2 linked regions of the Deinococcus aerius genome follow. The protein of the gene in region 1 interacts with the protein of each later gene in a pairwise test. Links are inferred from orthologs where the notes say so. Each region holds a gene or a part of one and is shown in the gene's direction. Other genes may lie near its edges. The genes, in order: rlmB and tsaE.

The links.
Region 2: the proteins of rlmB (region 1) and tsaE interact in binary tests that used the Escherichia coli proteins (3 or more experiments, as listed by UniProt). The link is inferred for Deinococcus aerius from one-to-one orthologs.

The regions. Positions count from the first base shown.
Region 1 is NZ_BFAG01000005.1:194,768-208,945, reverse strand. What follows is about bases 5,525-8,387. They hold rlmB (23S rRNA (guanosine(2251)-2'-O)-methyltransferase RlmB), read left to right. Parts: upstream 5,525-6,529; coding sequence 6,530-7,246; downstream 7,247-8,387. Other genes in these bases: DAERI_RS09160 (hypothetical protein), read right to left, coding at 8,161-8,379; DAERI_RS09165 (aldose 1-epimerase), read left to right, coding at 7,243-8,139; DAERI_RS09175 (DUF3197 domain-containing protein), read left to right, coding at 6,078-6,509; DAERI_RS09180 (S4 domain-containing protein), read right to left, coding at 5,525-6,014. Also shown: DAERI_RS22770 (endonuclease/exonuclease/phosphatase family protein), read left to right, coding at 1-147; DAERI_RS22765 (endonuclease/exonuclease/phosphatase family protein), read left to right, coding at 113-481; DAERI_RS09220 (diacylglycerol/lipid kinase family protein), read left to right, coding at 535-1,479; DAERI_RS09215 (PHP domain-containing protein), read left to right, coding at 1,482-2,228; DAERI_RS09210 (hypothetical protein), read right to left, coding at 2,225-2,656; DAERI_RS09200 (hypothetical protein), read left to right, coding at 3,200-3,391; DAERI_RS09190 (hypothetical protein), read right to left, coding at 3,736-4,140; cell division protein ZapE, read right to left, coding at 4,197-5,198; more of DAERI_RS09180, read right to left, coding at 5,313-5,524; DAERI_RS09155 (S1C family serine protease), read right to left, coding at 8,428-9,582; DAERI_RS09150 (EVE domain-containing protein), read left to right, coding at 9,588-10,079; thyX (FAD-dependent thymidylate synthase), read left to right, coding at 10,323-12,272; DAERI_RS09130 (ABC transporter ATP-binding protein), read left to right, coding at 12,532-13,290; DAERI_RS09125 (ABC transporter ATP-binding protein), read left to right, coding at 13,293-14,027; DAERI_RS09120 (ABC transporter substrate-binding protein), read left to right, coding at 14,057-14,178. UniProt on the Escherichia coli protein: Specifically methylates the ribose of guanosine 2251 in 23S rRNA.
Region 2 is NZ_BFAG01000016.1:17,117-31,387, forward strand. Bases 3,811-6,766 are described here. They hold tsaE (tRNA (adenosine(37)-N6)-threonylcarbamoyltransferase complex ATPase subunit type 1 TsaE), read left to right. Parts: upstream 3,811-5,037; coding sequence 5,038-5,496; downstream 5,497-6,766. Other genes in these bases: DAERI_RS18635 (coiled-coil domain-containing protein), read left to right, coding at 3,811-5,028; DAERI_RS18645 (acetate kinase), read left to right, coding at 5,551-6,738. Outside these bases: DAERI_RS18620 (glycine C-acetyltransferase), read right to left, coding at 1-500; DAERI_RS18625 (roadblock/LC7 domain-containing protein), read left to right, coding at 617-1,336; DAERI_RS18630 (hypothetical protein), read left to right, coding at 1,333-2,940; more of DAERI_RS18635, read left to right, coding at 3,103-3,810; pta (phosphate acetyltransferase), read left to right, coding at 7,167-9,278; DAERI_RS18655 (DEAD/DEAH box helicase), read left to right, coding at 9,275-12,415; DAERI_RS18660 (class I SAM-dependent methyltransferase), read right to left, coding at 12,436-13,848; DAERI_RS18665 (LptF/LptG family permease), read right to left, coding at 13,917-14,271. UniProt on the Escherichia coli protein: Required for the formation of a threonylcarbamoyl group on adenosine at position 37 (t(6)A37) in tRNAs that read codons beginning with adenine.

The DNA.
Region 1 (14,178 bases):
CGCCTGCTCCCCGGCTACCCATCCACCGCCGGGCATGAGGTGATGACCCTGACGCGGCTGCCGCACCGTGCTGGAGACGACGCTGCGGTGGCGCGGGCAGCCCCTGACGGTGGTGAACGCCCACCTGAACACCGTGCTCGTGTCTAGCGCGGCAAAGGGCAACTGGGACGCGGTGCGCAGTACGAACCGGGCGCGGGTCTGGCAGGTCGGGCTGCTGTGCCGTCTCGCCCCGGGGCGTTCCGGGCGGATGCTGGTCGGCGGTGACCTGAACACGCCGCCGCGTGGCCTGTTGTACCGTCAGCTCAGGACCTGTATCGGGCCGGACGCGCACGAGGAGGCGGGGCGCGGCCCGGGGTGGACCTTTCCCCGGCTGTTCCTGCGAATCGACCACCTGTTCGCCCGTGGGCTGACCCCCACCCGCGCCCGGGTTCTCCCAGCAGGAGGCAGCGACCACCGCCCCCTGCTCGTCGAATACCGCTGAACCCCCCGCAATCCTGCTGTCCAGCTTAATGCGGGAAGGAATACAGTCTTGCTATGACCCTCGACTTCCAGCCTGCCCCACCGGTCAGCGGCACGGACGTGACGGACGCCACGGTGATCTTCAACAGCAAGGCGGGCGGCAGCACCAAAGCCAGCCCCGACTTGCTGGTTGAGGCGCTCTACCGGCAGGGCTACCGCCCGGTCTACCGCGCGACCGACGACGAGGCGGATCTCCAAACTGCCCTTCAGGACGTGCGCGGCACCGTGTTCGTGGCGGGGGGCGACGGTACCGTGAGGGCGGCGGCCCTGCGCCTGGCGGGCCGAACGGAGGTACGCCTGGGCGTCATCCCCATGGGTACGGCGAACAACATCGGGCGGACGCTGGGCATTGAGGGCGAGCCGCTCGACGTGCTGGCGAGCTACGCGGGGGGCAGGGCGCTCCCCCTCGACCTGGGGCGCATCACGGCACCCTGGGGTGAGGACCTCTTTCTGGAGGCGTGCGGCTGCGGCGCCTTCGCCGATGTGATGGCCGAGTACGACCCGGAGGGGGGCAAGAGCCCGCTGCGGGCGCTGACGGCCCTGACGACCACGCTGGGCAACTTCACTCCCCTGGAACTGACCCTCACCCTGGACGGGCAGCCCCAGCCGGAGATGGCCTGCATGCTCGTGGAGGTGATGAACACCCAGGCCACCGGCCCCCGCCTGCGGCTCGCCCCCAGCGCCGATCCGAGCGACGGGGCACTGAACGTGATCCGGGTGGACGCCGGGGGGCGCGAGGGCCTGCTCGCCTACGTCGCCGCCCTGGCCCGGGGCAACTTCGAGGAACTCGCCAGCGTGCAGAACGACCTTGCCCGCCGCATTGACATTCCCTATGTGGGGCAGGCCTTTCACGTGGACGGCGAGGTGCGGCCCGCGCGGCCGGGAGGTTCCGGGGTGGTGAGGATAGAGGTCTGGGCCGGGGCGCTCTCGGTCCTCATGCCGAAGGGTCAGGAGGGTTGAGGATGCGTCCCCTCCCCAACAATCTCGTGTTCCGCGAGGGCGTGCAGGTCATGCGGATGGACCTCCACACCCACACCGAGGTCAGCCACGACTGCCGCACCCGGCTGCGTGACATTCCCGCCTGGATGCTCCGCACGAATACCCGCGTCATCGCCGTGACCGATCACGATCAACAGCGCGGCGGCCCCGAACTCGCGCGCATCGTCATCGACCTGGGCCTGGACGACCGCCTCAGCATCATTCCGGGCGAGGAGGTCACCACCTCGGAGGGCGAGCTGATCGGCCTCTTCCTGCGGGAGCGCATCCCGCCGGGCCTCACCCCTGAGGAGACGGTGTCCGAAATCAAGGCGCAGGGCGGCCTGGTGATGCTCCAGCACGGCTTCGATCCCCTCAAGCGTTACCGCCTGAAGCCGGAGGCGACCCGCCGCATCGCCGACAGCGTGGACATCGTGGAAACCTTCAACTCGCGCGTGTCCCGCCACCACTGGAACCTGGTGGCGGCGGCCTGGGCGCGGGAACGGAACCTGCCCGTGTGCGCTGGAAGCGACGCCCACACCCTGCGTGACATCGGCGAGGCGTGGGTAGAGACACCCTTCCGCGTGATCTACTCGCCCGCTGACCTCCTGGCCGCGCTGCGGGAAGGCATAGTCGCCGGAAAGTGGACACACCCCGTCTATGCCTACGGGCGCAAGCAGTGGCGAACGCTGAACGGGCGGTTCCGGCGGGATGGTGAGGGGCAGCAGGGTTAGAGCGAGGTGGTCGAACCATCGGGAGAACGCAAAACCGCACGGTTCCAAGAGAAGCCCTGCTCGTTGCTCAAGCATTCGATAGCCCGGCCATCCTCCAGCATCAGTCGCAACGCCGGACAGTCATTGAAAATGAATATCTCCAGTTGCCGCAAGGGCAAGCCATAGCACTCCTGCGCCACTTCTGTCACTGGGTAGAGATATTTAGGCCCACCATCCCACGAGACGGGCTCTTCGCCCCATTGACGGATGTGGAGTGCGTAACCTTCCGCAAACGAGCGCCACCACTGGCCTTCCATGCGCCAGTAGGCGATGTGGCAGCGACCTTCCTGAACTCCATTCTGGATCATGCCCTCGATGCGGAGGCCCTCCAAAACTCGGCCCTCGACTTCAGGCAGCACACCAACGAATTCCAACTCTGAGGGCACCATTCCGCTCCTCCTCTCCGACCCAGGATGAGCCCACATCGTGCCCAAGCTCAATATCCCGCCCGCCGCCCTCTGCTATATTTTGGTCGCCGGAGTGATCCGGCCGCTCTACCCGCTGGGGGTGACCCGGTTTCGACAGGGGAACTGAAGGCGCTGTTGCGTGTCGAGGTGCCGTTGGCCTCGTAAACAAACGGCAAAGCCATTAACTGGCAACCAGAACTACGCTCTCGCTGCTTAAGTGAGACAGTGACCGCCTAGCCCGGCCTTTGGCGCGGCGCGAACTGAACCAAAAGAAGGCTAGCCCCGGCGAGGTTCCATAGCCGAAGGCGAAAACAAGTGGGAATACGGTTCCGGGCAGTCCGCCCTCTGACGGCCCTGAACTCGACAATTAAACAGAGGGATACACACGTAGACGCACGCTGAACGGACTCTTGGACGGCGGTTCGACTCCGCCCACCTCCACCACCGGCCCCGCCCCCACAGGCGGGGTTTTTCATCCATTCTCCCTGTGCATTTTTTGTAAGGAGAGATGAAGTAGCCTCCATCATGCCCAAGGAAGAACGCCTGCAAGAGATCCTGAAGGCCTTTGTGGACACGCTGAACAGCTTCGCGGAGGGACGGCACTCCCCGGAAGTCCACGCGGCCACCATTGGGCGCCTCCTGGCCGAGGTTCGGGAACTCAAGGGCACGGGCGATTCGCTGGGAACTGTGGGTGCCCCCGCGCGCCTGTCGGCCTAGGCAGCGTCTTTAGCCACCTGACCTCGCCCCTTGGGGGAAACGCCATTCCAGCCGCCTGCTATACTCCGGCCCGGGCCGGGATGGCGGAATCGGTAGACGCATCCGACTTAAAATCGGCCGGGGCAACCCGTGCGGGTTCAAGTCCCGCTCTCGGCACCAGCAAAGTCCGTCCAGTACGGGCTTTTTCGTTTTCTATCCCGGGTAAGTTTACCTGCTGTCGCTCCCACACGGGCAGGGTCGCTCCATCCGACGACCCCTCCTCAGGAGGGGTGAGAACAGAGCCTCTTCCAAACAGGAAGGCATGTGTGCAGCCGGTGTTCCTCCCGGGGATACTCACCCCGCCCTCAGTAGGCGAGGCCTCCCCGTCTGAACTGAAAGCCCGCCTTGGTGAAGGCCACCATCACGGTGTGACCGTCGGCCTTGAACGTCAGCTCTGAGTTCTGGAAGGTCTTGTCCTTGCCCAGACAGGTGGCCTGGAGGTTATAGGTCCTGCCCTTCTCGAAGCGGGGCAGCGGGGCACTCTTCCCGACCGGCGAAACCTTCCCGGTCGGCAGTACGGCGACCTGAGACTTGAGCTGACTCCCCTCGTACACCCGGACGGCGACACTCAGGCAGGGGGAGGGGCTGTCGTACACAGCCAGCAGGCCGTCAAGCTGGAAAGTGTTGCCTGCCGCAGCCGCACCGCAGGTCACAGCGCCCAAGAGGACGACCGCCAGACACGCCGGGTGAACAAGGGGAAGGTTGGGCATTTGACCCAGGGTACGAAGGGATGACATGCAGACTTCTTACGGCCCCGCGGGCCCGCCTAAGCCCGCGCCTCGCGCAGCAGCTCGGAAAGGCGGCTGAGGCAGCGGCTGTATTTCTTGGCATAGGCGCCGTGGCGGTAGGTCTCGCTGAAAAGCTGCCCCAGCGGCACCCCGGTAAAAGCCGCCCGCAGCCCCAGGTCGTACAGCTTGTCGATGAAATGCACGAAGCGCAGGGCGACGTTCTGGTCGGGCATGGGCGTGAGATCGGTCACGCCCAGCCCCTCCACCCCGGCGAGCAGCCGGCCAAAGCGGCTGGGATGGACCTCCAGCAGGTGCCGGTTGAGGTCGCGGTGGCTGACAACCGCCAGGGTCGCGTCGGGCTGCCGGGAGAGCCACGCGCGGAACTCCTCGGGCGTGAGGGGCTGGGCGGGGGTGGTGCCGCGCTGGCGGTAGTCGGGGCCGTCGATGCGGTGCGTCTCGAAGCGCTCGGCGATGCCCTGAATCTGACGCTGGAAGTCGGCGGCGTTGAAGCGGCCCTGCCCCAGGGCGCCGGGCTCGGTGTTGCTCGTGGCGACCACGCTCGTCCCGGCGGGCATCAGTTGGCCCAGGAAGGTGTTCGCCATGTGGGTGTTGCCGGGATCGTCGAGCTCGAATTCGTCGATCAGCAGCAGGTCGTGGCCGCGAAAGGTTTCCACGGCGCGGGTCATGCCGAGCGCACCGATCACATACATCAGGTCCTGAAAGCTCATCAGGGCGCGTCTGCCCTCCGCCGCGTGGTAGGTGCTGGCGAGCAGGTGCGTCTTGCCGACCCCGAAGCCGCCGTCGAGGTACAGGCCCCGCCCCTCGGGCTTGGCGCGGCGAAAGAGGCGAAAGCCGCCGGGCCGCACCTGCGCCCCCTTCAGAAAGGCCTGGAGGCTGGCGCGGGCCTCCTCCTGGCTGGGGTAGGCGGGGTTGGGGCGGTAGGTCTCGAAGCGCACGTCCCGGAAGCGGGCGCTGGGGGCGAGGCTCGCCGTCAGTTCTTCCGGGGTGAGGGTGGGGGTGCGGGAGAGAAGGTCAATCATGGGTGAAGTGATGAGGCATAAGGGTGTGAGTGAGCAGGAGAGGGGGCGGGAGACACGAATGGGGAGGCTTGCGAGAGCGGGGGCACGTCCGCCCCACTCATCGCCGGGACCACGTCACCGGTGCACTTCCAGTTCCACCTTGAAATTGCCGCGCCGGGTCTCGTTCACCACGCGGCGGAAGTCGATGCGCCCGATCCCCTCGGCGCTGAGGCTGTCGCCCTCGCGGATCTCGGAACTGGCGCGGGCGGGCTGGCCGTTCAGGCGCACCTTGCCCCCGTCGATCCCCTGCTGGAAGTAGGCGCGGCTGACGCCAAAACCCTTGGCCCCCACCACGTCCACCCGCATGGAGGGCACCACGACCTCGCGCGTCTTGGAGCCCCGCCCCGCCGTCTCGCCGACCTCCTCGACCTCGACCTCGCGGCCCCCCAGTTCGGTGAGGCCTTCCAGCGTCTGCGCGGCCTTGCCGGTAGCAGCGATCAGGAAGGAGCCGCCGCGCTCCTCGCGCACGTCGCCGAGCCCGTCTTCGGGCAGGTTCAGGCGGCGCAGATGCACGGTGAAGTCCTGCACGTCCCAGGGGGGACCGCCCGCCTGTGGGGTTACGCGCAGCACGGTCACGCCGCTGTCCACCTCGGGAATATGAGCGGGATACAGGGTGAGGATCACCCGCCGGGCGTCGGGGAAGCCGCCCGCGATCACGAAGCGCACCTCGTCGTCCTGGAGTTGGCGGCGGTCGATGTCATCACCGTCGAGAAAGGGGGTGCGGACCACGCGCCCACCTCGCGCCTGCGCCACCAGCGTGGGGAGCTTCTGCTTCATGGGCGCAGGATAGCGTCGCGGGAACCGGGGACGCCGCGCGCCCGCTCCTCTACACTGGCCCCCATGCAGATCGCTGACCCGTTCGGGGTGCCCGGGGCACCGCTGGAGACGCTGCACGCCGTCCTCTCGCAGTTAGAGGGCGTGGACCGCGGGGGCGGCCGGCTCATCCTGATTAGCGACCGGCAGGGGGACCGCCCCGCCACCCGCTACGCGGCCCTCTTCATCTTGGGAGAAGACGCCCTCATCACCGCGCCCGCCTTCGGCCCGGAGTACGGCGCGGTGGGCGCCCAGGCCCTCGCCGACCTGACCCGCTGGGCGCAGGAGCGCGGCTGGCCGGTGCGCGAGACGATCCTGCCGCCCCCCGACTTCGTGCGCGTCCTCGCCGAGCCGGACGAGGGCGAGGTGGCCCGGCTGATCGCCGCGAGCAATCCCAGCGACCCCGCGATCTACACCACGCTGCCCAAACGCCGAACCGCCGACGAGTGGGAGGAATGAACCCCCGCTAGACTGCCCCCATGTTGCTGTACGGACGGAATCCGGTGCTCGAAGCCCTGCGCGACGGGCGCGTGACCGAGGTGCTTGTCGCGCGGGGCGTCGAGGAGGCGTTCGTGCGCGACCTCAAGGGTTTTGACGTGCGGGTGCGGTTTGCCCCCCGCATCGAGCTCGACCAGATCGCGGGTACGACCCAGCACCAGGGCGTCATCGCGGAGGTCGAGGACCTGGAATGGGCGACGGTGGACGACATCCTCGACCGGGCCGAGGCGCGGGGGGAAGACCTGCTGATCGTCCTCCTCGACGGCATCACCAACCCGCGCAACTTCGGGGCGATCATCCGCTCGGCGGAAGTATTGGGCGCGCACGGCGTCGTGGTGGAGGAACGGCGCAGCGCCCCCCTCTCCCCGGTCGTCGCCAAGACGGCGGCGGGGGCGACGAGCTACCTCCCGGTCGCGCAGACGAAGAACCTCCCGCGCCTGATGGAGCAGCTCAAGCAGGGCGGCGTGTGGGTCTACGGCGCGGCGGGCGAGGCGGCGCAGGACGTGGGCAGCACGGATTTCAGCGGCAAGGTCGCCCTGGTGATCGGTGCGGAGGGCGAGGGGCTGAGGCGCCTGGTCCGCGAGAAGTGCGACGCGCTCGTGCGGATTCCCACCCGGGGACAGGTGCAGTCCCTGAACGCCTCCGTCGCGGCGGGTATCCTGCTGTACGAGGCGGCGCGGACGAGGGGGGCGAAGTGACCTTCCGGGTCGAAACCATCGCCAGCGAGCGCCTGACACTGGAGGTACTGCCCGAACTCGGCGCGAGCGTGCTCAACCTCCGGGCCGCCTCGGGCCGTCCGGTCCTGCGCCCGGTGGACCTCTCCAAGGTGGAGACGAGCAGCCAGTGCGCCTGCTTCACCCTGCTGCCCTTCTCCAACCGCATCCGGGACGCGCGCTTCACCTTTGGGGGACGGGAGGTCCAACTCCGGGCCACAACGAAGGACGGCCTGACCCAGCACGGCGACGTGCGGAATCGGCCCTGGCAAGTTTCGCGCCCCTCTGAACAGCACCTGCGCTGTGACTTCGACAGCCGGGATTTTGCTGACATGAACTGGCCCTGGGCCTTCACCGCCCGGGTGGAGTACCTGCTGCACGGACCGCACCTCGATCTCAGCGTGACCCTGACGAATGCCGACACCTCGGAGATGCCCGCCGGGATGGGCCTTCACCCGTACTTTCAGCGGCGGGAGGACGGCGTGGACCCCCGGCTGAGCTTCGACGCGGCGCTGCTCTACGACACCGGTGAGCGGCAACTGCCAACGGCCGAGGCACGCCCCGTCCGGCCCGACGAGGACTACCGAACGTCCCGCGAGATCGGTAAAGAGCAGTTCGACCGGGTATACACCGCCTGGGACGGCACGGCCCGCCTCGACTGGGGTACGCGCGCCCTCGTCCTGACCGCCGACCCCGTGTTCTCGCACCTGGTGGTCTACACCGCGCCGGACGGCAGCCTCGCCCTGGAGCCCGTCAGCCACGCGACCGACGCCTTCAACCTGGCGGCGCGGGGCGTGGGCGGGACGGACATGCGGACGTTGAGCCCTGGGCAGAGCCTGGCGGGTGCTGCGCGGATCACGCTAGAGGGCGAGTGGTAGACGGCTGACCCGGCCGCCTCGCTACGCGGTCATCGTGGCGAGCAGCGCCCCGTCGTCGCCCCGCAGCTCGAAGCCGGGGCGGCCCCGGGTTTCCAGCCAGCGCAGGGCGCCGAGCAGGTCGTCGGTCTCGCGCACCGTCTCGGGACCGCCCGGACCCCGCCAAATCAGGCGGTAGGCGCGGGCGGCTGCGGGCGGGGTCCAGCGTTCGCCGCCGTCTTCCTTCACGAAGGCACGTGACATGGTTCCAGGGTTCGCCGCGCAGGTGAGGCGCGGCCCGGAGGAGCGTGATCAGGGGTTCAGGTCCGGGACCGAGCGCCCTCCGACGAGGGTGATGCGGGCCTCGCGCCGCTCGTTCCCCCGCAGGTAGCCCAGGGTGATCGTGTCGCCCACGCTCGCCTTGCGAATGGCGGTGATGACCTCGTTCGCGTCGCGGGTCCGCTCGCCGTTCACGCTCAGGATGATGTCGCCCAGCCCGCTGAGGTTGCCGTTCTCGTCGAAGGTGGCGCCGCGCAGTCCGGCCCGGGCGGCGGGACTGCCGCGCGCCACCCGGGAGACGACCGCGCCCGGCGGGTCGGTCTGCCCGCTGTGGATGATGTCGAGGTTCAGGCCCACCACCGGCACGTCCCGCTTCCCGCCCGCCCGCAGCGCGGCGATCAGGCGGTTGCCCTCGGTCACGGGCACGGCGTAGCTCGCGCGGGTCTGGTTGCTGTCGTCCACCCGGATGTAGCTCACCACCCCGATGGCCTGCCCGTTGCCGTCGAGGATCGGGCCGCCGCTGTCGCCGGGCGCGAGCGGCGCCGACATCTCCAGGGTGCCCTGCGGGAAATCCGCGCGCCCCGCCTCCACGTTCAGGCGCAGCAGTTGCCCCCGCCGGGGTTGCAGGAAGTCGCCGCCGCTGTTCCCGATGGCGAGGACTGTCTCCCCCACCCGGGGTGGCCGGGTGGCGAGGTTGAGGACGGGAAAGGGACCCCGGCCCTCCACCTGGAGGAGCGCCACGTCCGCCCCCGCGTCGTAGGCGGTCAGGCGGGCGGGGAGGCGGCGGCCCGAGAGGGTTTGCACCTGGAAAAGCTGCCCGCTCCCAACCACGTGGTACGCCGTGAGCACCTGCCCCGTCTCCGAGATGAAAAAGCCGGTGCCCAGGCCCGCCTCCTGGGTGCGGGCGTTGAGCGCCTCCAGCCGCACGACCGCCGGGCGGGAGCGCTCGAACAGCGCCCGCGTCTCCTCCGGGAGCTGGTTGGGCAGGGGCTGGGTTGCCGCGGGTGAGGACGGGCCCGTCACACTCGGCAGCGTCAGGCGTTCCGGCAGGATATAGGCCGCCAGCGCGAGCAGCAGCAGCACGGGAAGCCAGGGGGAGAGGCGCGGACGCACGCGCCGAGTGTAGGTCCGCCCGGCACGCGACAGGGTGCCCAAAGGTACGGAGCCCCCCGGGAACGCTAACCTCATCCCCTATGGCGCTCTCACCGCCGCAGTTCTGGCTGCTCAAGTCCGAGCCGGACGTGTTCGGATTCGACGACCTCGTGCGGGTGGGGCGCGAGGCGTGGAGCGGCGTGCGGAACTACCAGGCGCGCAATTTCCTGCGCCAGATGCGGGTGAATGACCTCTGCCTCTTCTACCACTCCAGCACGGCGTTGCCCGGTGTGGCGGGTGTCGCGCGGGTGGGGCGGGAGCCGTACCCGGACGACCTGCAATTCGACCCGGAGAGCGCCTACTTCGACCCCAAAAGTACGCCCCAGAATCCGCGCTGGAGCATGGTGGACGTGGTTCCCGTCCTGGCCTTCCCGGCGGTATTGCCCCTTGACACCCTGCGAACGCTCCCCGAGTGGCAGGACTCACCCCTGACACGCAGGGGGAACCGCCTGAGTGTCCTGCCCGTGACCCCGGAGCAGTTCCGCGCCGCGTTGAAAGCCGCCGGGATGGACCCCCGGGAGGTGGAACTGTGAGGGGCGTCAGCCCAACCCTGTCAACGTTCTGTCAGACCTCGGCGTTCACACTGGTGCATGGACCTCCTGCTTGCCGCACTGGTGATCGTCCTGTCGCTGCTGCTGACCGTGCAGGATGAGCGCCGCACCCCGCAGTCCAGCGCCGTGCATGTCCGCTCTGCCCGCCGCTGAAGAATCCGCCACAGACCACCCCAAATGCTCGCCCGTCCCACTTCCCCGGGTCGGGCGTTAAGCTGGGGCGCGATGACTGTGACCCCCGCCCACCCCCCCACCCTCTACCCCCTGGGCGACGGCCTGGGCAGCGTCAGCCTCGTGCAGCACGTGGGCGACGACAAGATGATTACGAATGCGGCGAGAGTTTCCTTTGGTGGTGATTCAGACACGCCACTCAACCAAAAGGATGAAAAGTTGATCCGCTATCTGCTGCGGCATCAACACGGCAGTCCATTTGAACATAATTTAATCACTTTCAAAATTGTTTGCCCTATTTTTGTGGACCGGCAGATGGTGCGCCACCGCATTGGGACCTGCTTGACTGGGGACACCGTTGTAACGTTCGTCAACATCAATGGCGAGGCTCTCCCGAGGCTCAGAAAGACGGTCTCCGAGCTGTACAGGATGTGGACCGAGGGCGAGGTACATACGATGACTGCTCGGCCTGAGCAGGTAGCGACCGCACTCCGTGTTCTTCAGGAGGAGGGGGGGCGATACGGCGGTATTGCCAAGGCAGTTCGGGCCTCCGGTCTCTCCCGAAACACCATCCAGAGGTACGTCGGGGGCAGTATCGTCGGTCACCGCAGCAGCCGGAAACGTCTTCAGAATATGCGGCTTCGTGTTCTGAACGAAGCCACGGGACTATTTACCACCGGCCATGTAGCGGAGGTGATGTACCAGGGCGAGCAACCTGTCTACCGAGTCACCCTGGCTGACGGCAAGGGCCTGACGATGACGGCCCATCACCGGGTCCTGACCTCACGGGGCTGGCAGACTCTGGGCGAGGCCGTGGGGCTGGAGGTTCAGGGGAACACAGCCACGATGAGCCGCGAGGCGTTCCTGATGGTGAATGGGCTGGAGGTCTACCGGGACCGTGAGTGGATGGCTGATCAGCGCGCACAGCGCAAGAGCATTCAGCAGATGGCTGACGAGGCCGGGTGCAGCTACCACACCATTCGCAAGTGGCTCAAGGTTCACGGCTTGCAGTTCTCGCCGGAAGAAACCCGCTTCCCGGAGGGCTTCAGGCCCTGGAATAAGGGCAAAGGCGGCTACCGAGCGCCACGTGTTCTAACCGAAGAACACCGCATGGCTATTCGTGCCGCCCGGAGTGGCGAACGCAGCAACTTCTGGAAAGGCGGGATCAGCAGCGAACGCGCGAACATCAACCGTTGGACCTGGGAGCAGTCCCGGCGAGTTCACGAGAAGTTCCACTTCACCTGTCAGAACTGCGGGGAGCGCAAACCCGAGCTGCACGCCCATCATGTCGTTCCTGTCTGGGCCGACCGCTCTCTGGCCTTGAAGTTCGACAACCTCGTTACCCTGTGCGGCGATTGCCACAGAAATATTCACCGCTCACAGGAAAATGAGCTGGCGTTCGCGCAACGGTTCGACCCAGACATCGTGATCTCCGGGGAACGTCCCAAACCCAGGGGGAGAAAGCTCAAAGCCCACCCCACCAAGGTCGTGAAGGTGGAGTACCTCGGCATTCAACCGACGTACGATCTGGAAGTGGCAGGGGATTGGCATAACTTTGTCGCCAACGGAATTGTCGTTCACAACAGTAAGAATGAGATTTCCGGCCGCTATGTCGAGATGCAGGAACGTAACTTCACGCCGCCCTCCTTCCGCAAGCAGGCGCCCAGCAACCGGCAGGCGAGTGTGGAGGATGATGGAACACTGGATCAGGCTGAGGCAGCGCGAGTTTGGGAGGAAGCCTGGCGCCATGCCTTTGGTGCGTATCAGGAACTCCTGCATCTCGGCGTGACGCGCGAGCAGGCGCGGGGGGTATTGCCGCTCTCGCTGTATACCGAATCGTATTACACCTTTAATGTCAGGAGCCTCCTTCATTTCCTCGAACTGCGTGACCACGAGGGGGCGCAGTACGAGACGCGCCTCTTCGCGCGGGCGATGGCGCAACTCGCCGAACCACTTTTCCCGGTCACGTTCAGGGAGTGGCGGGCTCTGCACGCGGGGGACTGAGCACGCTCCGCGCCGAGAAGGCATCTGGACGAGGCAGCAGTCAATAACTGTTCCTTTGGAAGGCGTCCTTTCCACACTCCACCGGTCCCCGTCTCCCAGGCGAACTGCTCAAACTCGTGTCGCGTCTGGCAGAGTGTGACGCCCCCGTAACCGTCCCCTGCTAGACTCCCTCCTGCACCACAATTGAGGGTTGGAAAGGGGGGAGGATGCCCACACACTGGTCGATCAGCAGGCCGGATGACGAGCGCGGCGCGGCGCCATGACGGCGGGCGCAGCCCTGGAGGCGCGCCACCTCGTCAAGGATTTCCGCGGGTTTCGCGCCACGAACGACGTGAGCCTCCAGATTCGGGAGGGCGAGATTCATGCGATCATCGGGCCGAACGGGGCGGGCAAGACCACGCTCTTCAATCTGCTCTCGGGCTTCCTGCGGCCCAGCAGCGGCGAGGTGAGGCTGCACGGGGAGCGCATCGACACGCTGCCGCCGTACGCCATCGTGCGGCGGGGGCTCTCGCGCTCCTTTCAGATCAGCAGCGTGTTTCCCAGCCTGACGGTGCGGGACAACGTACTCGTGGCCCTGGAGTCCCCGACCCGGCTGCCGGGACAGTTCTGGACGCCGCTCGCCCGGCTGGAGGCGCTGGGGCCACGCGCCGACCAGATTCTGGCGGACGTGGGCCTGGCGGGGGCGCATTCGCGGCTCGCCGCCGACCTCAGCCACGGCGAGAAGCGGCAGCTTGAAATCGGCCTCTCGCTCTCGCAGGACCCGCGCGTGCTGCTCCTCGACGAGCCGACGAGCGGCATGGGCTCGGAGGGGATTGGCCGCGTGATCGCGCTCGTGCGGCAGGTGGCGCGGGGACGCACGGTCGTCCTCGTGGAACACAACATGAGCGTGGTGGCCGAACTCGCCGACCGCATCACGGTCCTCCAGTACGGGCAGGTGCTGGCGAGCGGGACCTACGACGAGGTGCGGCGCGACCCCCGGGTGATCGAGGCCTACCTGGGCGAGGAGGCGCACGCGTGACCATGCCCGCCGTCTCCCCCGACCGCCCGACCCTGGGGGCCATGCCGCTGCTCGAAGTCCGTGACCTGAACGCCTACTACGGTCAGAGTCACGTCCTGCATGGAGTCAACCTGCACGTCATGCCCGGCGAGGTCGTCAGCCTGATCGGGCGCAACGGGGCGGGCAAGACGACGACCCTCAAAAGCATCATGGGCGTGCTGCGCAGCCGCACGGGGCAAATCACCTTCGAGGGCCAGGACATCACCCGGCTGCCCAGCAACCGCATCGCCGCGCGGGGCCTGGCCTGGGTGCCGGAGGAGCGGGCGATCCTGAGCAGCCTGACGGTGCGCGAGAACCTGGAACTGCCCCCGGCGCGGCCCGGCGGCTGGAGCCTGGAGCGGGCGTACCAGGCCTTCCCGGTGCTGCGCGAACGCGGCCACCACCCCGGCTCCAAGCTCTCGGGCGGCGAGCAGCAGATGCTCGCCATCGTGCGCGTGCTGCGGAGCGGCCCGAAACTCCTGCTTCTCGACGAGCCCAGCGAGGGCCTGGCCCCGGTGATCGTCCAGCGGATCGGCGACATGCTGGCCGAGCTGCGCCGCGAGGGGCTGGCCGTGATCCTGGTCGAACAGAACCTGAAATTCGCCACCCGCCTCGCCGACCGCCACTACGTCCTGGTGGACGGGCAGGTGGTGGACGAGGTGCGCGCCGATGAGGTGGAAGCCCGCCGCGCGGACCTCTTGCGTTTCCTGAGCGTCTGAACCTCTCCCCCATTCCTACGGAGGAACTTATGCAGAAAAAGACTTTCACCGCCCTCGTCTCCACCGCCGCCCTCGCCGCCGTGACGGTTGCCCTCGCGCAGAGCGTGAAGCTCAGCGACAACGTGGTCCGCATCGGCGTCCTGACCGACCT
Region 2 (14,271 bases), on another replicon or contig:
TTCTCGGCCAGGACCCGGTCGAGGTCTTCGGGATCGGCGTGCTTGTAAATCTTCTTGGTGGCCTTCGTCAGCCGCAGGCCGTCGATGATGCTCGCGTGGTTGAGTTCGTCGCTCACAACGAGGTCGCCGGGCTGGAGCAGGGCTCCCAGCACGCCCTGGTTGGTGGTGAACCCGCTCTGAAGGACGAGGGCGCTGCCCGTGTGCTTGAACTCGGCGAGCTGCTGCTCGAAGTCCTCGTGGATTTGCAGCGTCCCGGCGATAGTCCGCACGGCGCCCGCCCCCGCCCCCCACTCGCGCAGGTACTCCCCCGCGCGGGCCTTGATCTCGGGGTGGTTGGCAAAGCCCAGGTAGTTGTTCGACGCCAGGTTGACCACGTCCCGCCCCTCCACCCGGGTGCGGGCGCCCTGGGGGGCCTGAAGCACGCGGGGGTGGATGAGCAGGCCCTGGGCCCGCAGGCCCGCAAGTTCCGCGTCCAGGCGGCCAGAGAGGGAGGTCGGCATGGGCCCAGTCTAGAGGCTGCGGCGGCGGGGCGGCTCTCATCCGTCCCGCCTTTCCGTCCTCTCACCTGTAAGTTTCTGTAAAGAGCGCCCCCCCTAAACTTCGTCCCAGGTTTCTCATGACAAATGCCGTGTACACCCTGATCGTGCGCGCCCTGTCCGGCATTGTGTCCGAACGTGCGGCGGAAACCCTGCTGCGCGCCGCCCTGCGCGAGCAGGGCCTGACCCCCGAGGGCGTGAGTGCCGGGGAGATGCAGCGGGTGCTCTCCGGCCCGCTGCTCACCCGGCTGTCGGCCGTCCTCCCGGAAGCCCGGGCCCGGGCGGAACTGCGGACGCTGTCCGGGCAGCTCCAGCGGCAGTACCCCAAAGCCCCCACCCTCTTCCCCGGCGCCCCGGTCGCCGCCTGGGACGAGGAGGTGGGGACGACCGCCTGGGACACCCCCGCCGAATTGAGCGCCGACGACTTCGAGTTCGACGACCCCGAGTACACGGCCGCCCCCACCCAGCGCCGCTACACGCTGGACAGCGCCGCGGGCCAGGAGGCGCTGATTCAGGACCTGGGCCGGATGCCCGGCGTGCAGGGCGTGCTCGTGTGCCGCGCGAGCGGCGAGGTGCTGCGGCAGCGGGCGGTGGCGAGCGCCACCACCCTGGGCAGCGTGATCGCCGCCACCGCCCTGCTCTTCCAGAAGCGCGGCCTGAACCTGATGTCGGCCGATATGGGGGGGCGCACCGTCTGTATGCGGCCCCTGGGCGGGTACTGCGTGGCGGTGGTCGCCGGGCCGCAGGTGAACATCGGGCGGCTGCTCGCCGAACTCGGCCAGATCCGGGAGGCGGCGTGAAACGCGGTGGCGCGGGCGTGGCGCTGCTCGCCGCCCTGCTGACGGGGGCGGCGGGGGCGCAGGACCTGAGCGCGTACCGGGCGCTCGCCGGGAGCCTGGACGCGGCCTGGGCCCGCTCCGCCTCCCCCGAGCAGGCGCTCGCCGAACTCGACCGGGCGCAGGCCGCCTACACCCGGCTGGCCCCCACCCTCCAGAACCGGCAGCTCCTCGGCGGCTTGCAGGACGCCTTGGGTGGGGCCCGGGCCGCGCTGGCCCGCACGCCCGCCGAGGTGCAGGCGCAGGTGCTGCTGGCTCGCGGGCTGATGCGCAAGGCGCTGTACGACCAGACGCTGGGCGAACTCGCGCAGGCCCCGGCGAACAGCGCCGCGCAGGTCCGGCTGCTGGCGAGCGAGTTCGGCCTCTCGGGTGCCCCGGCGCGGGCCCTGCTCGCCGACGCGGGGGCGGGCCGTCCCGAGCGCGTGGCGTGGCGGCTCCAGCGGGCCGCCGTGGCGAAGGTGGGCGCGGCCCTGGGCGCGACCCGACCCGAGCGCAGCCCCGCCGCCTACCTGAACCTCGCCCGGGCGGCGAGCTGGTTCACGGCCGTGCAGGACGCGGGCGCCGGGACCCTCAAGGTCGCTGCATTCAGCGGCGCCCTGCGCCAGCTCACGGCGGGCGACGTGCCCGGCCTGACCGCCTCCCTCACGGCGTTGCGGCGGGGCACGGCAGCCCTGGGGCGCTCGCTCGCCACGCCGCCCGCCCTCACCGCCAAAACGAGTACTCCGGCCCTCGCACCGCAGCCGACGGCGAGCCGCTCCTCCAAGCCGGCGCCCGCCCCGGCCAGAGCCACGGCAGCGCAGCCCACATCAGCTCCGCCCACCCCCTCCCAGTCGGCCCCGGTCAAGTCGGTCGCCGCCGCCCCCAGCCTGGACGCCGCCTACGTGGCGCTGGGCCGGGCCCTCACGGCGAGCGGGCACGGGGACCCGGTGACCGCGCGGGCCGAACTGGACCGAGCTGCCGCCGCGCTCTCCTCCGCCCCCACTGGAATCCGGGGGTCCGCAGGATTCGGGGCCTTCACGCGGGACCTCAACGCCGCGCGGGAGCGGTACGGCCTGCGGCCCGGCGACGTGCAGGCCCTCATCGCGGGGCTGGGCGGGCTGGAGGGCGACGTGGCCGGGGAGCCCCGCAGCCGGGTGGACGCCCTGTCGGCCGGAGTCGCCCGGACCTTCAGCGGGGGCCTGCGCGCCATCACGTTCCTGCTGCTCGCGCTGCTGGCGCTCGTGCCGCTGTACCTGCTCAACCTGGCCTTCGGGGGGCGCAACCCCTACTGGCGGGCGATCACCGCCGCGCTCGCGCTGCTGCTGCTGCCGGTGTTCCTGGAGGGTGTGTTCGGCTTCCTGGGCTGGCTGGGTGACCTGAGCGGCGTCGCCTTCCTGCGCGCGGCCCCCAGCCTGACCCTGTGGCAGGGCATCTACGGGCTGCCGCTGCGCGCCCTGCTGACCGCCCTCGCGGTCGGGCTCGCCGCCTACGGCTTCCAGGGGCTGTGCGTGCAGTTCGGCCTGCTGGGCCGCCAGCGCCCCGCCGAGCGGGCGGTCGCCCAGGGCCTCGACTGGGACGAGGACGTGTAGGGCGGCCCCCACCGGGTTCCGTCCCCCCTGGCCCCCTGAAATCCGCATTTTTTCCCTCCATTCGGGCGATGCCTGTGGAAGGATGCGGCGAGTTTCGAGAGTTCCCATGACCATGCCCCCCAGACGCCTTCCCGCTGATTTCAACTCCACCGGAGGCTCCACGTGACCACCACACCCGCGGCCCCCGAGGCCCTCTACCGCCTGCCGGTGCGGCTGCTGGGCGACCTCGTCTCGCCCCGCGCGCTCGAACGCATCCTGCAAGACGCGGCGCAGGCACGGGGCCTGAGCGTCGAGGCGCTCGACGCCCCCGCCCTGGAGGACATCCTCAAGCGCGAGGTCTTCAAGCGGCTGCAACTCAGCGTGCCCGCCGCCCTCGCCAAGCGGAGGGTCTCCGACGTGATCGGGGAACTCCTGAGCGCGGTCCCCGCCCCGGTCGGCGAGGCCCCCGACCTCGGCGTGCTGGAGGACGGCGCGCGGCGCTTCAGCCTGTATTTCGACTGGCCCGAGGCCCAGCGCCTGCGCGGCGTGCTGGGCGTGGCGCGGCAGCAGCAGGAGGCCGGGCAGGACGTCGCCCCGCTCGTGCGCGAGGGTCAGGACCTGATCGCCCTGATGGAGCGCCGCCTGGAGGAGGGGCTGGTCGCCCAGGGGCAGGACCTCGCGGAGTTGCAGGCCGCCTTCCGCCGCGTGCAGGGCATGGGCGGCAAGGACGTGCGCCGCCTGGAGAGCCTGATCGGGCAGATCGAGGAGGCGCAGGGGCAGCGGATGCTCCTCCCCGCCGAGGTCGAGCGGGCCCGCACGATTACCTTCACCCTCCGCAAGCTGCTGGAATCCTCCGTCGTGCAGCCCCTCGCGCCCGGCGGCGCCCCCCCGCCGCTGGACCCCGAGGCGCAGGCGCGCGTCCTGGCCCTGGAGCAGGAGCACGTCGCCCGGCAGCTCGCCGACCTGACGCGCGAGTTCGAGCCCCTCACCCGCGCCCGCCCCGACCTGGAGGCCCGCGCCCGGGCCCTGCGGGCCGAGCAGACGGCTGGAACGCTGACGGCGGGTGCTGTGGACGCCTGGCGCGCGGAGCTGGAGGCGGCGCGCTCAGCCCTCCTCGCCGGGCAGCGGGCCGAGCTGGCGGGTCTGGAAACCCGGCTGGCGGCCCTGCCGGAGAGCCCGACCCTCCACGAGGCGCGGGTGGCGCGTGACGTGCTGCGCCTCACGCTGGACGGGGGCGGCCTGGCGACCGACGAGCTGCGGGACCTGCACGCCACCCTCGCCGCGCTGGAGGCGGCCCCCGCGAACGCGGCCCGGCTGCTCGAACTCCAGCGCGGGCTCGCCGAGGTCGAGCGCGCCGCCCGCGACGTGCCCGGGGCGAGCGCCGAACTCGCGCCGCTCCTCGCCGCCGCCCGCGAGGCCCTGGCGCGCGGCGAGGACGCGGACCCCGACTCGCTGTGGCGGGTGCTGGAGCGCCGCATGGGTCAGGCCGCCCAGGAGCGCCAGGACTTCGACACCCGCGCCGACCACGTGATCCGCGAGTACGACACCGTGCGGCACCTGGCGGGCGAGACCACCCAGAAGCTGGGGCGCCTGGCCGACACCCTGCGCGCCCAGCGCCGCCTGGGGGCGATGTCGGGGAGCGCCCGCGAACGCTACGCCCAGACGCTGGAGGAGGCCGAGGCCCTGCTCGCCGAGTCCCGCGCCGAGTACCAGGCCGCTCAGGAGGTGACGGCCAGCTTCGGGGCCGATGCCCTCAGCGGCCTGCTGGGTGTGTTCGACCTCGGCGGCGAGGCGGGGAATGACCTGGGGGGCCTGTTTGGGGCGGAGACGGCGGCCCCGGTCCTTACACCATCCGACCTCCCCGACGACACCTGGCTCATTCGCGGCGCCGTGACGGCGGGCCGGGCCGACCCGGCGGTGAGCGGGGTGGCCGCCCTGCTCGACCAGGCCACCCTGCTGGGGGCGCGTTCCCTCCGTTTCGAGGACGAGCGCGGCGCGTGGGTCGCCCGGGGGGACGGTGTGGGCGGCTGGCGGCTGGCGCGCGGGCCCTCCGCCGCCGCCATCGAGGACCGGGTGGGCGGCTGGCTGACGACCGGCGAGGCACGTTAGCCTGCGGGCGTGACGGCTCCCCCCCACCCCGACCTGCCCCTCCTCCCCGGTGAGACGCGCCTGCTGCGGGGCGCGGACGAACAACGGGCCCTCGGCGCCGAACTCGCCCGTGCCCTGCCGCCCGGCGCGGTGCTCTTTCTGGAGGGCGAACTCGGGGCGGGCAAGACCACGCTGACGGGGGGGCTGGTGGGGGCGCTGGACTTCGCGGACGCGGTGACCAGCCCCACCTACGCCCTGATGCACGTCTACCCCACCCCGGCGGGCCGCGTGCTTCACGTGGACGCCTACCGGGTGCGCGACCCGCAGGAGCTGTACGAGATGGACCTGGAGGACCTGATCGCGGGCAGCCGCCTCAGCGTGATCGAGTGGGGCGAGGGCCTGTATGGGGACTACCCGGCGGCGCCCATCCTGCGGCTGGAGCATGTGGAGGGCGACCCCGAGGTGCGGCGGGTGGGCCGGGTGCGCTGAAGGCTTTCTGAAGCCGGGGCGTTCTCCCCCGCCCGCCTGGGCCACAATGCACCCATGTGGACGCTGGTGGTCAATTGCGGGTCGAGCAGCCTCAAGTTCGCGCTGCTCGATCCTTCCTCGGGTGAGGTTCCCCTTTCGGGCCTGGCCGAGCGGCTGGGCTCGGACCTCGCCTCGGTGCGGGTGGACCGGGGGGGCGAGCGGGTAAGCGTGCCGCTCCCGGGCGGCAGCTACCCGGAGGCGTTCGGTGTGCTGCTGGCCGAGTTGGACGCCCTGGGCTTGCGGAGCGAGGTGGGTGCCGTCGGCCACCGGGTCGTCCACGGGGGCGAGCGTTTCAGCGCCCCGGCCCTGGTCACGCCGGAAGTGCTGGATGCCATCCGGGCCTGCGTGCCCCTCGCGCCGCTGCACAATCCCGCCAACCTCGCGGGGATCGAGGCGGCGCAGGAAGCCTTTCCCGGGCTGCCGCACGTCGCCGTCTTCGACACCGCCTTTCACCAGACCATGCCGGAGGTCGCCTACCGCTACGCCGTGCCGGAGGAGTGGTACACGCAGCATGGCGTCCGTCGCTACGGCTTTCACGGCACGAGCCACGCCTACGTGGCGGGCGAGGCGGCGCGGATGCTGGGGCGGGACTTCCCGGACCTCAACCTCGTCACGGCGCATCTGGGGAATGGGTGCAGCGTGACCGCCGTGCAGGGCGGACGGAGCGTGGACACCAGCATGGGCCTCACCCCGCTGGAGGGGGTCGTCATGGGCACGCGCAGCGGCGACGTGGACCCCGGCCTGCACGATTATCTCGCCCGGCAGGCGGGGCTGAGCCTGACCCAGATCACGGCGACGCTGAACAGGGAAAGCGGGTTGCTGGGCTTATCCGGCCTGACGAACGACATGCGCGAGCTGGAAGAGGCCGCCGCGCGGGGACACGAGGGGGCGCGGCTGGCCGTGGAAATCTTCGTCTACCGCCTCGCCAAGAGCGTTGCGGGCATGGCCGTCGCGCTGGGCCGCCTCGACGGGCTGGTGTTCACCGGTGGCATTGGCGAGAACAGCGCCACGGTGCGGGGGGCGACGCTCGCCCGGCTCGGACTCCTTGGGTTCAAGGTAGACGAGGCGGCGAACGCGCGGGCAGTGCGGGGGCGGGCAGGGATCATCACCACCCCGGACAGCGTGCCCGCCCTCGTTGTGAACACGAACGAGGAACTCATGATCGCCCGCGAGACGCAAAGCGTTGTGGCGGGTGAGTTATGAAGGCTGCCCGCCTTCTCTTCATAATCCTACCGTTGTATGGCTTTATCTCCTGTCAACCCATAAATGAGCATCCCCCAATCAAGGAGTTATTCGGCACATGGGTAAATAAAGAATTTGGACCAACGTACAAAATGGTCTTGTTCGATTCCCTTAAATACCAATGGTCAGTCATACCCGGAGAGCAACAACCGGATGAAAGATTGCTTCATTATTCAGGTAGATTCGACTACAACGTTTCAAAGAATGAAATTGTGCTTCATAATTTTGGGGATCACAACCAGTATGCCAAGTATTTTGTGGTGCAAATAAAAAGTGGCATATCGAATTATCCTATTATGTTTTCTGAGGAGTCGTTTCTTCATAAAGAAAATGGGTCGATCAAATAGACTGTCGGAATAGCCATTAATCCTCAACCTCAGGAGGAACCTATGAACACCCTCTTCGTCGCGCCCACCCGCAACGGCGTGGGCCTGAGCAGCACGGCGCTCGGCCTCACCCGCGCCCTGGAACGGCAGGGCCTCAAGGTCGCCTTTCTCAAGCCCATCGCCCAGACGCACGAGACGGCACCCGACGACTCGGTGCATTTCGCGCGGACCCTCGCGCACGCGGTCACGCCCGATCCCATCCCCCTCGCGCAGGCCGAGGAGCAGCTCAGCCTGGGGCAGGAGGAGGACCTGATGGAGGGCGTGGTCGCCCTGGCGCGGGAGGCGGCGTCGGGCATCACCGGGGGCGCCGACGTGCTCGTGGCCGAGGGCCTCGCCTTGAACGAGCGCAACGTGTACGCGGGGGCGCTGAACGCCAGCCTCGCGCGCAATTTAGAAGCAGACGTGGTCCTTGTCTCCAGCCTCGCCGGGGTGACGCCCGCCGCCCTGGCGGACGAGCTGGACATCGCCGCCCAGGCGTACCGCCGCTCGGACGGCTCGGGACTGGCGGGGTACGTGCTGAACTTTGCCCCGCGCGAGTTGGACTTCGGCGGGCTGATGGCCGACCTGCGGGCGCACAGCCGCACCCTGGCGCGGGGGGAACTCCCCCTGCTGGGCGTGATCACGCAGTCCCCGGCGCTCACGGCCCCCCGCACCCTCGACGTGGCCCGACATCTCGGCGCCGAGGTCCTGAACGAGGGCGAGGCCACCCTGCGCCGCGTCACCAGCACCGTCGTCACCGCCCGCAGCGTGCCCAAGATGGCCGACCTTTTCACCTCCGGCGCCCTCGTCGTCACGCCCGGCGACCGCGAGGACGTGGTGATGGCGGCGGCCCTCTCGCACCTCAGCGGCGTTCCGCTGGCGGGGCTGCTCTTCACGTCCGGCAGCGCCCCGGAGGACTCCATCGAGAAGCTCTGCCGCGCCGCGCTGACGAGTTCGCTCCCCGTGCTGCGGGTGGCGACGAACTCCTACAACACCGCCTCGGCCCTCTCGCGCATGGACCCCCGGGTGCCGCACGACGACCTGGAGCGGATGGAACGCATCCTCGACTTCATCGCCGACCGGCTGGACACCTTCCCGCTGGGGACGCGGCTCCGCACCCCCCAGCCCGAGGGCGAGCGCCGGTTGCCCCCCAGCGCCTTCCGCTACGAGCTGATCCAGAAGGCCCGCGCCGCGAACAAACGCATCGTCCTCCCCGAGGGCGACGAGCCGCGCACGGTGAGGGCCGCGATCCGCTGCATGGAGAAGGGCATCGCGCGCCCCGTGCTCCTCGCCAAGCCCGACCGGGTGCGCCAGGTGGCGGAGGGGCAGGGCCTCACCCTTCCAGACGGGCTGGAGATCATCGACCCGGACGGGGTGCGGGCGAACTACGTCGCGCCGATGGTGGAACTTCGCAAGAGCAAGGGCCTGACCGCCCCCCAGGCCGAGGCGCAACTGGAGGACACCGTCGTGCTGGGCACGATGATGCTCGCGCTGGGGGAGGTGGACGGGCTGGTGTCGGGGGCAGTCCACACGACGGCGAACACGGTGCGGCCCGCCCTCCAGCTCATCAAGACGGCGCCGGGGGTGAGACTCGTCTCCTCCATCTTCTTCATGCTGCTCCCCGAGCAGGTCGTCGTGTACGGCGACGCGGCGATCAACCCCAACCCCAACGCGGAGGAACTCGCCGACATCGCCATCCAGTCGGCGGACAGTGCCAGGGCCTTTGGCATCCCGCCCCGGATCGCCATGCTGAGCTACTCGACGGGCGAGAGCGGCGCGGGCGAGGACGTGGAGAAGGTGCGGATCGCCACCGGGCTCGTCCGCGAGCGCCGACCCGACCTCCCGGTGGACGGGCCGCTGCAATACGACGCCGCCTCGGTCCTCAGCGTGGGCCTTCAGAAGGCGCCGGGCAGCCCCGTTGCGGGCCGGGCGACTGTCTTCATCTTCCCCGACCTGAACACCGGCAACACGACCTACAAGGCGGTGCAGCGCGCGGCGGGCGTGGTCGCCATCGGGCCGATGCTCCAGGGCCTGCGCAAGCCGGTGAACGACCTCTCGCGCGGGGCGCTGGTGGACGACATCGTGTACACGATTGCCCTGACGGCGATCCAGGCGACGCAGGGAGAGGGGAAGTGACGGCACCCTCCCGGCCCGAAGCCATTCTCGACTTCTGGCGTGCCGTTGAATTTTTCTCTCCACAAACCGTACCGAAAGCCAATCCTGCCGCCCGAGCAGAACCGGTTGAGGTGTTGCGGGAGGATGCCCTCTTACCTTGGGAAGAGGGACACCGCTGGGCACGTCGTCCCCGGCCACCAGGAACGGCAAATCGGTTCACCGTCTACTGTGGCATCTATAGCCTAAGCAACGTTTCTACAGTTCTGGAGAGCGTCCTCGGCAAGGACCCGGAATCTGCCGACGAGCGCATGGACGGCGAGAGCTGTCTCTTCGCCTTGTTGGTGACCAGAGACGGACGCCCGCTGCTAGAAAGCATCACCCTGTCATCCTGTGCTTGGGCGGTGAGCCGCACCCGACAGCCGGGGCCGAGAAGCCGGAACTGGTTGGAGGGCTTTGAAGAAGAGGCCGAGCGAATCGTTGGGCAGGTCAAAGCCCGCTTGGCCCCGGACGAGGACGATGAGCGTGCTCGGGAGTTGGCCGAGAAATCCTTTCCTGTCGGACGACCCCTCACGCTTCAAGACTTACAAGACGCTACCCGGATCGTCGCTGAGAGCTTGGGCGTTAACCAGATGCTGCGCCCTTCGGAGATTCGTGCGCGTTGTGGTCTGGTGTCCAGCAGGCGGCCCTACTCGATAGACGACAACGACTTTTTGAACAGCTTTTTTCTGCGTGACCTGCGAAAGGTGTCTGAACAGGTGCGCCGGGGCAACGTTGGTCAGGGCTTGCGGGATTACCTGACCCCGGAAATGGGAGTCGATGTGTCCAGACGTATCGATGTGCGTGAGCGTCTGGACGTGCTGTTCGAGCAACTCGCTCCCAACCTCTTCCCCCAAGGGCGCTGGCCGAGTAAAGGGCACCACCCCCTCGTGTTCAGCCAGCAATTTGCCGTCAACACTGCCCTTCCCAGCCTGAGTGAGGCGGGCCTGTTTGCGGTGAACGGTCCTCCAGGCACAGGGAAAACGACTCTGCTACGCGACCTCGTGGCGGCCATTGTCGTCGAACGTGCGAAGCGTCTCGCCAACCTTAAAGCCCCCGCTGACGCCTTCACTGGAAAATTGAACTGGAAAACTGGCAAGTTCACCCGTGCGGTAGCGACTTGGCGTGGCGATCTCCAGGGCTTCGAGATCGTGGTGGCTTCCGCCAACAACGGGGCCGTCGAGAATGTGACGCGGCAGATCCCGGGAAGGGACGCCATCGACGAGTCATGGCGGCGCGAGGCCGACTATTTCGCCGAATACGGCACACGTATCCTTGGGGAGGAAGCGTGGGCCATGATCGCCGCTCGTCTGGGGAACAAGAGCAACCGTGCAGACTTCCTCAGCCGCTTCTGGCACCCCGAAGATCAGGAAGAAGAGGGCCAGACCAAGCGGGACCCCGCACGTCCACCCAAGCCGGAGGACGGCTTTCGTAAATTGCTGGAACATTTACAAGGTGAGACGATCAGTTGGGCGGGTGCGGTCAAACGTTTCCGCGCTGCCTTGAATGCTGAGGCCAGGATTCGTGAGGAGCGGCAACATATTCATGACCTGTTCGGAGAACTGCGTGACCTTCAGGGAAAGCTCGACATTGCACCAGGAGTAGAGACCACAGCCGCCGCCCTTCTCGAACAATGTTATCAGGAGCAGCGGGCAGTACAGGAGACGCTTGAACAGGCACTGGTTCAGGTGCGGACCGCCCAAGACAGGCACGAGAGTCATCTCAAAACCAAACCGAATTGGTTGGAAATCCTCTTCTCCCTGGGTGGGGTGAGCCGCACCTGGCGAGCGAGAGAACAGGAACTCTCGCAAGAAGTCGGTCAAGCCGAGACCCGGGCACAACAACTTCGTGCCACTCACGCTGACGCCACCCGGAAGGCGGAACGTGCGGAGCGAGAGTTACAACTGCATCGTGAGGAAAAGCGCCAGTGGGCCGGGCGCCTGCGGGAAGCCCAGAACGAACTGACACAGGCACGAGAACGGGTTCAAAACATTCCCTCGTTAGCCACCTGGGCTACTGATGAAGAAGCTCGGGAGCTTTCCGCCCCGTGGACGGACCGGGAATGGAATGACGCTCGCGCCCAGGTTTTTTTGGAAGCTCTGCGTCTCCACAAAGCATTTCTCGCCGCCAATGCCGAGACGATGCGGAGAAGTCTACACGCCGCAACGGATGTCCTTTCCGGCAGCGTGCCCGATTCCGCTCCTTCAGAGGCGGTTCGGGCGGCCTGGACAGCCCTCTTTTTCGTCATCCCGGTCATTTCCACCACATTCGCCTCGTTTGACAGGCTCTTTTCGCATCTTGGGCGCGAGGCCCTGGGCTACTTGCTCATCGACGAGGCAGGGCAAGCTATCCCTCAGGCGGCAGCGGGGGCTCTCTGGAGGTCCAAACGTGCCATTGTTGTGGGTGACCCCATGCAACTTGAGCCGGTAGTGACTATTCCGTTGACTGCCCAACAGGCGCTGCGCCGTCACTTCAATGTAGGCGAATTGTGGCTCCCCAGCGAAACCTCTGCTCAGCAGCTAGCAGATCGCGTCAGCTTGTACGGGACGAATGTTCCCACCCAGGAGACCTCCCTCTGGGTAGGAAGCCCCTTGCGCGTTCACCGCCGCTGCGACCAACCCATGTTCAACATTTCCAATCAAATCGCTTACGACGGCATGATGGTCTTCGGCACGTCACCAGAATCCACACTCGATCTCCCCGAAAGCTGCTGGATTGATGTTCATGCTTCTGAGGCGGAAGGGCATTTCATTCTCGCTGAGGGAGAGGTCGCCCGGCAATTGATACGTAATTTGGAGGTACAGGGGGTAAATAAAGCGTCCATCTTCGTCATTTCCCCCTTCCGTGCTGTAGTGCGCGAGTTAACGCGAATATTGCCTGATGTGAGAGTCGGTACGGTCCATACCACTCAGGGCAAAGAGTCGGATGTGGTGATCCTAGTTCTAGGCGGGAACCCGAGCCGCGCGGGGGCCAAAACCTGGGCGTCACAACATCCAAACCTGCTCAATGTGGCAGTCAGTCGTGCCAAACATCGCCTTTATGTTATAGGCAACCGTGAAGACTGGCAGAAATACCAATTCTTCTCTGTACTCGCTCGTCAGCTCCCGCTCTTTAGGAACTGAAACTGTTCCAACTTCTTACCTCACCGGTACACATCCGCCCGGCTCATCGGCAGCTCCACCCGGCCCTCCTCGTCGGGCTTGGCAAGGAGGGTCTGGTAGAGGTCGAGCTGGCCGCTCCGGAAGCCGTTGACGCACGCGGCGATATACAGGCGCCACAGCCGGAAGCGCTCCTCGCCGACCAGGGCGCGGGCCTCCTCCCGGCGGGCCTCCAGGTTGTCCGACCAGCACAGCAGCGTCCGGGCGTAGTGTTCGCGCAGGTTCTCCACGTCGCGCGGCTCGAAGCCCGCCCCCTCGGCGTGCTGCAACGTCTCCCACAGGGGCAGGAGTTCGCCGTCGGGGAAGACGTACTTCTGCATGAAGCCGCCCGAGGTGAGCGCCTGGAGCCACTTCGGGAACTTCGGCGGCTGCACGTTCGCGCCGATAGCGTGGTTGAGCATCAGCCCGCCGGGCCTCAGCGCCGCATACGCCGAGCGGAAGTAGGTCGTCATGTTCGCCCGGCCGACATGCTCGGCCATGCCGACGCTGGTGATCTTGTCGAAGCTTCCCGGCCCCTCGCTGACCACGTCGCGGTAGTCGCGCACCTCCAGCCGCACGAGGTGACTCAGCCCCGCCGCCTCCACCCGCGCGCGGCCCTCACGCAGTTGCGCCTCCGAGAGGGTCACGCCCAGCACCTGCACCCCGTACTGCCCCGCCGCGTAGATCGCCAGCCCGCCCCAGCCGCAGCCGATGTCCAGCAGCCGCTCGCCGGGCTTCAGGCGCAGCTTGCGGCAGATGTGTTCCAGCTTGGCCGTCTGGGCCTCGTCCAGCGTCTCGTTGCCGCTCGGGAAGTAGCCGCAGGAGTACACCATGCGCCGGTCGAGCCACAGCCGGTAGAAGTCGTTGGAGAGGTCGTAGTGGTACGTCACCGCCTGCTGGTCGCGCTCGCGGCTGTGGGGGGTGCCGTCCAAGTGGGCGGTGACGGGGCGCGGGGCGGGACCGGCGTGGGCGCGCAGCCTCTGCACGTTCCGCAGGACCCGCGCCACCCGCGCCGGGGTGAGCGGCGCGTCAAAGGCCGTGGTGAGCCCCGCCACCGTGCTGATGTCCCCCTCAATCTCGAAGTCGCCGCGCAGGTAAGCCTCGCCCAGCGCGAGGTCGAGCGGCAGGCCCAGCATTCGCCCCAGCGAGTGCTCACCCTTCAGGACGAGGCGGGCGGTGACGGGTTTCACCGTGGCGGGCAGCACCGTCCCGTCCCAGAGCTGCACGTCGAAGGTCCGCCGCTGCGGAAGGGCCGCTTCCAGCACGTCCAGCGCCGCCGCGCGCAGCTCGGCGGGGGTGGGCGGTCGGCGGACCTGCCGGGCGGCCAGCACCGCAGCCGTCAGGCCGGCGGCCCAGGCAAGCCCCCGGGTGGCGGGACGAAGGGGGGTCGGCCGGTCCATCCGGGAGGAGGCAGACATGGTCCAGCTTAAGCTCTGCCGTGAGCCGGCGTGTCCGCCCACCTGTACAATTTCTTACAATTCGTCTCCTAGCGTCGCCCCGCCCACCACAGCAGCCCCAGCCCGGCCAGCACCGCGATCAGGTCGGGGCCGTAGGCGGCGAGGACGGGGGGCAGCGCCCCGTTTTCGCCCATCACCTTGAAGACGCTCCAGGTGGCGTAGTAGGCGAAGCTCAGGAGGAGCGCCCACACCAGCCCCAGGTTCTGCCCGCTGCGAAAGGCGAACACGGCGAGGCTGACCACGAAAAAGGCCAGGGCGAGCGCGGCGAGCGGCTCGGCGAACTTGCGGTGCAGGGCGGTGAAGTCGGCGGGCGAGCGCACGTGCTGCTGGCGGTAGGTGTTCGTCCGGGCGAGGAGATCGCGCAGCGGCAGGTAGACCGGCTTG